2 regions of the Paraburkholderia sp. A1RI_3L genome follow, and region 1 is predicted to be linked to the other one. Evidence: riboswitches for the same ligand, from Rfam matches in the RefSeq annotation. Region 1 holds a riboswitch; the other holds the start of a gene.
What was found. A riboswitch is a leader RNA that binds a small molecule or an ion and turns the genes downstream of it on or off. The one in region 1 is predicted to bind cobalamin.
Positions count from the first base shown of each region.

Region 1 (4,336 bases):
GGTCTTGAGCGCGAGAGCCTCGCCGCCTTCCACGCCGATCGCCACCTCGAAGCCGCCCGTGTACGCATACTGCGCCGCGAGTTGCGCGAGGTGGTCGCGCATCATCTGGCGCGGCACGGGATTGATCGCAGGTTCGCCGACGGGCACGACGAGCCCGGCGCGCGTCACGGTGCCCACGCCGGGCGCCGCGTGAAAGCGCACGCCGGGTTCCGTGCTCAATCGCACGCGCGCGAAGACCACTGCGCCGTGCGTGACGTCGGGGTCGTCGCCGGCATCTTTCACGGTGCCGGCTTCGGCACCCTCGGCGCCATCATGACCGTTCACGAAGCGGCAGTACTTGAGCTTCATCGCAACGTGCTGCCCCTTCGGCAAGACGATTTCAGCCACATCACCTGTCTCGCCGCCCAGCAGCAGACGCGCCGCCGCGAGCGACGTTGCCGTCGCACAGCTTCCCGTGGTGTAGCCGCTGCGCAGTGGCCGCGGCGTTTCAGACGTTTCGTCGCGCATCATCGTTGCTCGCCGTTGCGAGCGGTCGCGCCGCCATCGTCGGGCGAAGGCTTCGTGACTTCGTAGAGCGTGACCGGCAGCGCCGGCCGCCATGTGTCGAAGCCACCCAGCGGCAGCGCCTCGTTGAGTGCGATGCGCGTGAGTGTGCCGCCGCAACGGTCGCGCCACGCCACGAGCGCAGCATCGCCCTGCAACGTCACCGCGTTGGCCACGAGCCGGCCGCCTTCCCGCAGGTTCGACCAGCACGCCTCCAGCACGCCGGGCACGGTCACGCCGCCGCCGATGAACACGGCATCGGGTGCCGGCAAGCCAGCCAGCGCATCGGGCGCACGGCCCGCCACCAGCACGAGCCCGGGCACGCCGAGCGCGTCGCGATTGTGCTCGATGAAACGCTGACGGTCCGCATCGGCTTCGATAGCAAGGGCACGACATGCGGGATGCGCGCGCATCCATTCGATACCGATCGAGCCGCTGCCCGCGCCCACGTCCCAGAGCAGTTCGCCGGGACGCGGCGCGAGACGCGCGAGTGTGATGGCGCGCACGTCGCGCCTGGTGAGTTGGCCGTCGTTGAGAAAAGCGTCGTCGGGAAGACCGCAGGTGAGCGGCAACGAACGCGCGTGCGTGGCCTCGCATGCGAGGGCTACGACGTTGAGCGCGGCCACGTCCTTTGCTTCGTCGGTCTGCCAGGCGGTTGCGCGCGTGTCGATGCGCCGTTCGCGATCTCCGCCCAGATGCTCGAACACGTGCATGCGCGTGGCACCGAACCCGCGCTCGCACAGCAGCGCCGCGATGGCGGCCGGCGAGCCGCCGTCGCGGCTCAGCACGAAGATGCGCGCGCCGTCGTGAAGATTTGCATTCAGTGCCGCAAGCGGGCGGCCCACCAGCGACACCACCGCCACTTCCTGCAACGCCCACCCGAGCCGCGCCGCCGCGAGCGAAAGCGACGACGGCGCCGGCAGCACGCGCCATTCGTCGGCGGGCAATGCCCGCGCGAGCGTAGCGCCTACGCCGTACAGCATGGGATCGCCGCTCGCGAGCACGCACACCGGCTTGCCGCGACGCGCGAGCACCGGCGCAATGTCAAACGGCGAGGGCCAGGGCTCGCGTTGCGCCCCAATGCGCGCGGGCAGCATGGCGAGGTGCCGCTCGCCACCCACCACCACATCTGCTTCGAGCAACGCGCGCCGCGCGGCCCGGCCGAGCCCGGCAAACCCGTCTTCCCCTACCCCCACCACCGTCAGCCAGGCCGGCATCGCATCGTTTCCTTTGAGCTTGATCAGTGCCGCCTCGCCTTCGCTTGTTCGGGCTTCCATGCGGCCTCGCCACGGGGTCGTGCCCGTCGCAAAAAAGAGGATAATACCGCCTCGCCGGTGCCCTACGGGGCTGAAAAGGGAACACAGCAAAGCTGTGGCTGCCCCCGCAACTGTGAGCAGAAAGTCCGCGCCGCCACGCGCCACTGGACGATCGGGCAAGCCAGCCGATCCACCGGGAAGGCCAGCACGGACGCCGGGTCGCACATGGTGTTCAGCGCGTTTTTTCGTGCGTCGTCCATGAGGCAACCCGGCAAGCTGCGAGCCAGGAGACCTGCCGGCAAGAACGTTCGTGCAAGCCAACACCGGGCGGGGTGCACCGGTGCAGCGTGCTCTCCTCGCCACGCAGGGAGCGCACCTGGCCGCAGCGCGACGCCTGATTCTTCGTTGAGCCTTCTCACCGATTTCACTGAACGAGCGCTGCGCATTGAGCCACGATTTCTCTCTTTCGCTTCGGCCTTCCGCCTGTCCCGCGCTTACGCGCATCGTGAACGCACGCGACGGCGGGTTGTGCCGCATCAAGCTGCCCGGCGGCGAACTGCTCGCCGCGCAGGCCGTCGCGATTGCCGAGGCGGCCAGCGAACACGCGTCCGGCGTGATCGAACTGACGAACCGGTCCAACGTGCAACTACGCGGCGTGCGGGCGGGTCACGAGGCCGCGTTGATCGCGCGACTGCTCGCGGCGGGGCTCGGGCCGCGGCAACTGCCGGGCGCGTCGCCCTTTGCGTCTGACGCGTCATGCAACGCACCGTCGTTGACCCCGCGCCTCGCTGCCGCCGACGACGTGCGCAACGTGATGGTGAGTCCCACCGCGGGCCGCGATGCCGGCGCGCTCATCGACACGCGTCCGCTCGCCGCGCAACTGCTCGCGCTGCTGGAAGGCGAGCCGCGTTTCGCGGCGCTCTCGCCGAAGTTCGCGTTGCTGCTCGACGGTGGCGAGCAGCTCGCGGCGCTCGATCATCCGCACGACATCTGGCTCTCGGCCATCGCGCCCGAGCAACATGCCGACGAAACGTGGTTCGCGTTCGGCCTCGCGGGCAAGCCTTCGTGCACGCAGCGCTGCGCACTGGCCGCCGTGCAGACGGCCAACGTGCCCGCGCTGGTTCGCGCGCTGCTCACGCTCTTTCTCGACCTCGCCGGCCCCGACGACACGCGCATGCGCCACCTCGTCGCCACCCACGGCGAGGCCGCGCTGCTCGAACACCTGGCATGCCGTATCGATTTTCCGTTGCGCCGTGACGCCGCCGTCGACGCGTGGCGCCGCCAGCCGGCCGATGCATCGCTGCGATTCGGCGCGCATCGGCAACGCGATGGCGAACGCTGGTACGTGGGGGCCCAGCCGCCGCTCGGTCGGCTCGATGCGCCCGCGCTGCACGAACTCGCGCGGCTGACCGAACAGGTCGCCGCAAAGCACGGCCGCGCGACGCTGCGCGCCACACCGTGGCAAGGCCTGCTGCTGCCCGACCTCGAAGCGGCCGCGCTAGCGCAGGTCGAACGTGGGCTGGATGCACTCGGACTGATTCAGGACGCGCGGCATCCGCTCGCAAGGCTCGTCGCGTGCGCCGGCTCACCGGGCTGTGTGAAGGCGCATGCCGACACGAAAGCCGATGCCCTCGTGCTCGCGCCGCACCTACCTGCGGACATGAACGTGGAAGTCCACCTCAGCGGCTGCGTGCGCTCGTGCGCCGCCGCGCACTGCGCGCCCTATACGCTGCTGGCGGTGGAACCGGGACGCTACGACGTCTATCGGCGCATCGAGCAGGCGGCCGCGCAAGCGCCTTCCGATGAAAACGAAGCTCTTGACCTGGCCTTGCGCCCCGAAAACCCGCGCTTCGAACACCCGCGCTTCGGCGAACGCCTCGCTGCCCACCTCACCCTCGACGAGGCTGCCCGCGTGCTTCACGCGGCACGCCCGGACGCCGGAGTTTCTTCCCATGCTTGATTACGTCCGCGACGGCCAGGCCATCTACCGCGAGTCTTTCGCGACGATACGCGCCGAGGCCGATCTCTCCCGCATCCCGCCCGACCTCGAAAAGCTCGCGGTGCGCGTGATCCACGCGTGCGGCATGGTCGATGTCGTCGATGCGCTCAAGTTTTCGCCGGGCGCCGGCACGGCGGGGCGCGAGGCACTCAAGCGCGGCGCCCCGATTCTCTGCGACGCCCGCATGGTGGCCGAAGGCGTCACGCGCGCGCGGTTGCCCGCGGCGAACCCGGTGCTCTGCACGCTCGGCGACCCGGCCGTGCCGCAGTTGGCACGCGAGCTTGGCAACACGCGCTCGGCGGCGGCGCTCGAACTCTGGCGGCCTCATCTGGAAGGCAGCGTGGTCGCCATCGGCAATGCGCCCACGGCGCTCTTCCATCTGCTCGACATGCTCGACGCGGGCGCGCCGCGGCCCGCGCTGATTCTCGGCTTTCCGGTGGGGTTCGTGGGCGCCGCCGAATCGAAAGCAATGCTCGCCGCCGACAGCCGCGGCGTGCCCTACGTGATCGTGGCAGGCCGGCGCGGCGGCAGTGCGATG
Region 1 is NZ_JARCHA010000013.1:76,099-80,434, reverse strand. It holds gene PXJ20_RS27420 (cobalt-precorrin-5B (C(1))-methyltransferase) at 1-507, opposite strand, end outside; gene cbiE (precorrin-6y C5,15-methyltransferase (decarboxylating) subunit CbiE) at 507-1,760, opposite strand; cobalamin riboswitch at 1,859-2,114, shown strand; gene cobG (precorrin-3B synthase) at 2,245-3,759, shown strand; gene PXJ20_RS27405 (precorrin-8X methylmutase) at 3,752-4,336, shown strand, end outside.

Region 2 (4,336 bases), on a different contig from region 1:
GATCGCGAAGGCAAGCGCAGTCTTTCTGGTCATTTTTTGACTCCTTCTGAACGGGTTCTTCGCACCTTCGAATGCGTGCGCGGCGCAAGCGCGCAACGGTGCGGCGAGGTCGGCGGCTGATACACGTTCGCCGCGCCCCACGCGTGGCATGGCGCTTGCGTGGCCGTTAGGCTTGCATCATATGCGCGTGGTTCCCCGTCTCGACGATTGCGGCGAACAGTCGTGAACCTGAGCGGCACGACGCTTCGCCGCACGGCCCGCGGGTTCGCGTTACATGAGGTGCTTCGTGATGAAGCGCCACTCGGCTTCGGTGACGGGCGTGATGGAGAGCCGGTTGCCTTTCGCGAGCACGCGCATGTCGGCAAGCTCTGGGTGCTCGCGCAGTGCGGCGAGGGGAATCAGCGGCACCTTCTTCTTGAACACTACGTCGACGAGCAGCCAGCGCGGTTCTTCCTGGCTCGACTTCGGGTCGAAGTAGGGGCTCTTCGCGTCGAACTGGGTTGGGTCCGGGTAGGCCGTGGACGACACCTCGGCGAGTCCCGCGATGCCGGGCTCCGGGCAGCTCGAGTGATAGAACAGCACGCCGTCGCCGATGCGCATCGTGTCGCGCATGAAGTTGCGTGCCTGATAGTTGCGAACGCCGGTCCAGGGCAGCGTGTGCCTGGGTGCTTTGGCGAGGTCGTCGATGCTTGCTTCGTCCGGTTCGGACTTCATCAGCCAGTAGCGCATGAGTCGAAGTGAACGTCGAAAGTGAGCGTTGGGGAGAGAGGCTGCACAGCAAAGGAACGGCAAGACAGCAGCCCCCAAAGTAAAACGGCACCGGACGAGAGTCCGGTGCCGTTCGAATAGGTCCCCGCCTTAGCCGCTAGGCCGGCATCCTGAACCTGAGGTTCAGAATTGGTCGCAGTTAGCAGCACTTCGGGTACATCAGACAGAGTGACGCGCACGCCCGTGCTACAAATTTCCGCAACCGTGCACATGGCATTGGTTCAAGGAATATATGACCTTGGCGAACCAGGCAGGGAAGCTGACTAAACCTGTTGAAACCGTTCCTGCTGAAACCGTTTTTTCGCGCCACTGCTGCGCGGCCGGTTTGTTGAAGAGCGCAGTATATATGGATTAAACGCGCTGTGTTCAATCCCGCCGTTCAATCTTTACTGCACGCCGTACTGCTGAATCACAGTACCCAGCTGCTCGTTCATCTGGCGCATTGTACGCCGGATTTCTTCGGCCGGGAAAGCCTCGCCGTGCCGTACGCTCGTCTGCAGGCGCAGCAGTTCGGATGCGAGCGAAAGTGCTGCCATGACCGCGATGCGGTCGGTGCCGCGCACGTTGCTGTGTTCGCGCACCTTCGACATTTCCGCATCCACGCGAGCCGCCGCTTCGATCAGCGCGGGCTCCGTTTCGGGCGAGCAGGCGAGACGGTAGTTCTGCCCGAGAATCGAGACTTCGATCAGTTTCGTGCTCATGCGTTTTCTCCGTGGCGCACTTCGTGAGTTCCCGAAGCCGTTTCGCCGTGCGCGTCATGTCCTTCTTCGCGCTCTTCTTCCTGTTGCGACGAAGCGAGCAGGTCGAGCTGGTTGTCTGGTTCGCCCTGGCCTTTGGCGCGCGGCAGCTTTTCGAGGATGGCGTTGAGCCGGACCTGCGCGTCGTCGATCTTTGCCGACAGCGTGTCGCGTTCCGCCTGCAGCGCGTTGCGTTCCTCGCGCAGCTGTTCGATTTCGGCGCGCGAGCCATCCAGTTGCGCGTGCAATTGCGCGACCTGCTCTTCGAGCGCGTGACGCGCCTCGTGGTGCTGCTGATTGATTTCTATCAGCCGCCCGATGTTCTGGGAGAGTGTTTCGAGTTCGTTGAGCATGTGCTGCGTCCTCTAAAGGAGGGCATTTTAGCGCGGAATGCGGACGCTTCTGTCATCTGTGTCGTTTCGAGACGTAACAGCCGGCTTCCTGCTGCGAAGCCCCCTGCAACGCGCGTCCGCGAACGCGGATTGCGTGCGCGCCCTTGCCGCGAGGCACTTTCGTGCATGGCTGCCCGCTGTCGTGCTCTTTCGTGCTCCCCTATAAACGAGGCAGGCCGCTGCGGATTTGACACTTGCCGCTACCACGTTCTTGACCATCTTTGACAGTTTTCGCGGCGTTTCTTGATGTCTCGCCGCCATGTCCCGGTCGCGTCCAGGGCTTCCTTGACGCTCGCGAGCGGGTCTCCTTACACTTGCCGCACTCTGGTGCCCGCGCCTGCGCCCAACGCAAGCGTGGTTAAACGGGAAACAGGGAGCGCAGTCCGTCCCCGGACGCGTCAACCTGTGCTGCCCCCGCAACGGTAAGCGACCGCACGCGCATGACACCGCGTGCCTATCGATTCGACGTGCGCTGCCGACGGTTCCATCCGTCGCGCGGCGCGCCTGCAAGCCACTGCGCACACGTGCGTGGGAAGGCGAATCGATGCGTCGTCAGCCCGGATACCGGCCAGAGGGCGAGGCGCGCCGCTTCGCCAGCATTGCCGGCAGCGGCTGCGGCCCTGGTGGATTGTCTGGCGTGTGTGCGTGCCTCATGACGCGTTGGCTTCGCGGGGAGCGAAGCCGGGCACGCTACCACAGGAAAATCGCTCCATGCTTACCCCTATCGCCCGCGCGACGCTGCTCGCCCTGACGGGCTTGCCGCTGGCCGCCTTTGCGCAGTCCGCTGCGCCCTCGGCCGGGCAGTCGAGTTCGGACATCGGCTCAACCCCTGCCACCCAGTCCACGGACAGCACCACTGACGCGCCACGCGCCGCGCCAGCCGCCGCTGCAAGCGCGGCCACAAAGACACCATCCGCGCAGATCCCCACCGCCGGCGACCGGACCCTCGCTCCCGTCGTCGTCACCGCGGATCGCGCGCCGCAGCGCCTTGCCGACGCAATTCCGCAGACCACGCTGTTCGACGCCCAGGACATCGCCGACACCACCCAACGCGACCTGCCCGGCCTGCTGCAGTTCGCGCCCGGCGCGCAGATCGTGCGCAACGGCGGCCCCGGCTCCACGGCGACGCTCTTCATGCGCGGCGCGGATGCAAGCGAATCGCTCGTGCTGATCGACGGCGTGCGTGTGGATTCAACGAGCCTCGGCAGCGCGCAGATCGCGCAGATTCCACTCGACCAGATCGATCACGTCGAAGTGGTGAACGGCAACGTGTCGGCGCTCTATGGCTCCGGCGCGATTGGCGGTGTCGTGCAGATCTTTACGAAGAACGGCGGCAGCTACCCGCCGCGCTTCAACTTCGAGGCCGAATACGGCAGCTATCACACGCAGCGCCAGCAGGTGGGCGTCTCAGGCGCGCTCGATGCCGAGGGCAAGACGACCTTCAGCGTGTCGCTCGCGCGCGCGAAGGACGACGGCTTTTCGTCGATCAATCCGGCGCTCGTGCCGGCCGTGAATCCGAACGCGAACGGTTACCTGAACGAAAGCGTATCGGCGTCGCTGCGTCATACATTCAACGAGCGCTGGGACGCCGGCGTGCGCTTCTTCCAGTCGAACGGCAACAGCAGCTACGACAACGCATACGGCGTGCCGACCGATCTCAACAATCTCTACACGAAGGTGCAGCAGGCCTCGGTATTCGCGAACGGCAAGGTGACGGACTGGTGGACCACGCACCTCGTTGCCGCAACGGGCAACGACCGCAGCCAGACGGAACTCAACGGTGTCTATACGGACCATTTCAACTCGGACAACCGTCAGTACACCTGGCAGAACGACTTCATGCTCGCGCCGCAGCAGAAGATCCAGGTGGGCTACGAGCATCTGGACCAGATGCTTGACTCGAACCAGTACAGCGCGCCGAACCGCCACGTCGATTCGGGCTTTGCGGGCTATACGGGGCGCTTCGGACGCAGCCAGTTCCAGGCGAACGTGCGGCGCGACCAGTACTCGGATTTCGGCGGCGCGAACAGCTACTACCTCGGTTACGGCTTCGACATCACGGAGCACTGGAAGGCTACGGCGAGCTGGTCCGACGCGTTTCGCGCGCCCACGTTCAACGACCTGTACTACCCGTACTACGGCAATCCGACCATTCGTCCCGAGCGCAGCCATTCGGTCGAAGCGGCGCTGCAATATGCCTCCGACGCGTTCGGCCTCATGCGGCTCACGGCATTTCAGACGCGCTACTCGAACCTGATCCAGTCCACGCAGGTCACGCCCGGCGTCTACATGGCCGAGAACGTGGGGCACGCCAAAGTGCAGGGGCTCGAGGCATCGTGGAGCGGCCATGTCGGCAAAACCGACGTGCGCGCGGCGCTGACGCTGCAAAATCCCGTGGACGAAGACAAGGACACCGATCTCAACCGGCGTGCGCGCCGT
Region 2 is NZ_JARCHA010000006.1:241,350-245,685, reverse strand. It holds gene PXJ20_RS18460 (SIMPL domain-containing protein) at 1-33, opposite strand, end outside; gene PXJ20_RS18455 (EVE domain-containing protein) at 271-729, opposite strand; RNA gene ssrS (6S RNA) at 847-1,028, opposite strand; gene PXJ20_RS18445 (cell division protein ZapA) at 1,155-1,469, opposite strand; gene PXJ20_RS18440 (ATPase) at 1,466-1,858, opposite strand; cobalamin riboswitch at 2,206-2,485, shown strand; gene PXJ20_RS18435 (TonB-dependent receptor domain-containing protein) at 2,609-4,336, shown strand, end outside.
Region 2: linked by a shared signal. The riboswitch ahead of PXJ20_RS18435 (TonB-dependent receptor domain-containing protein) and the one ahead of cobG (precorrin-3B synthase) in region 1 are both predicted to bind cobalamin.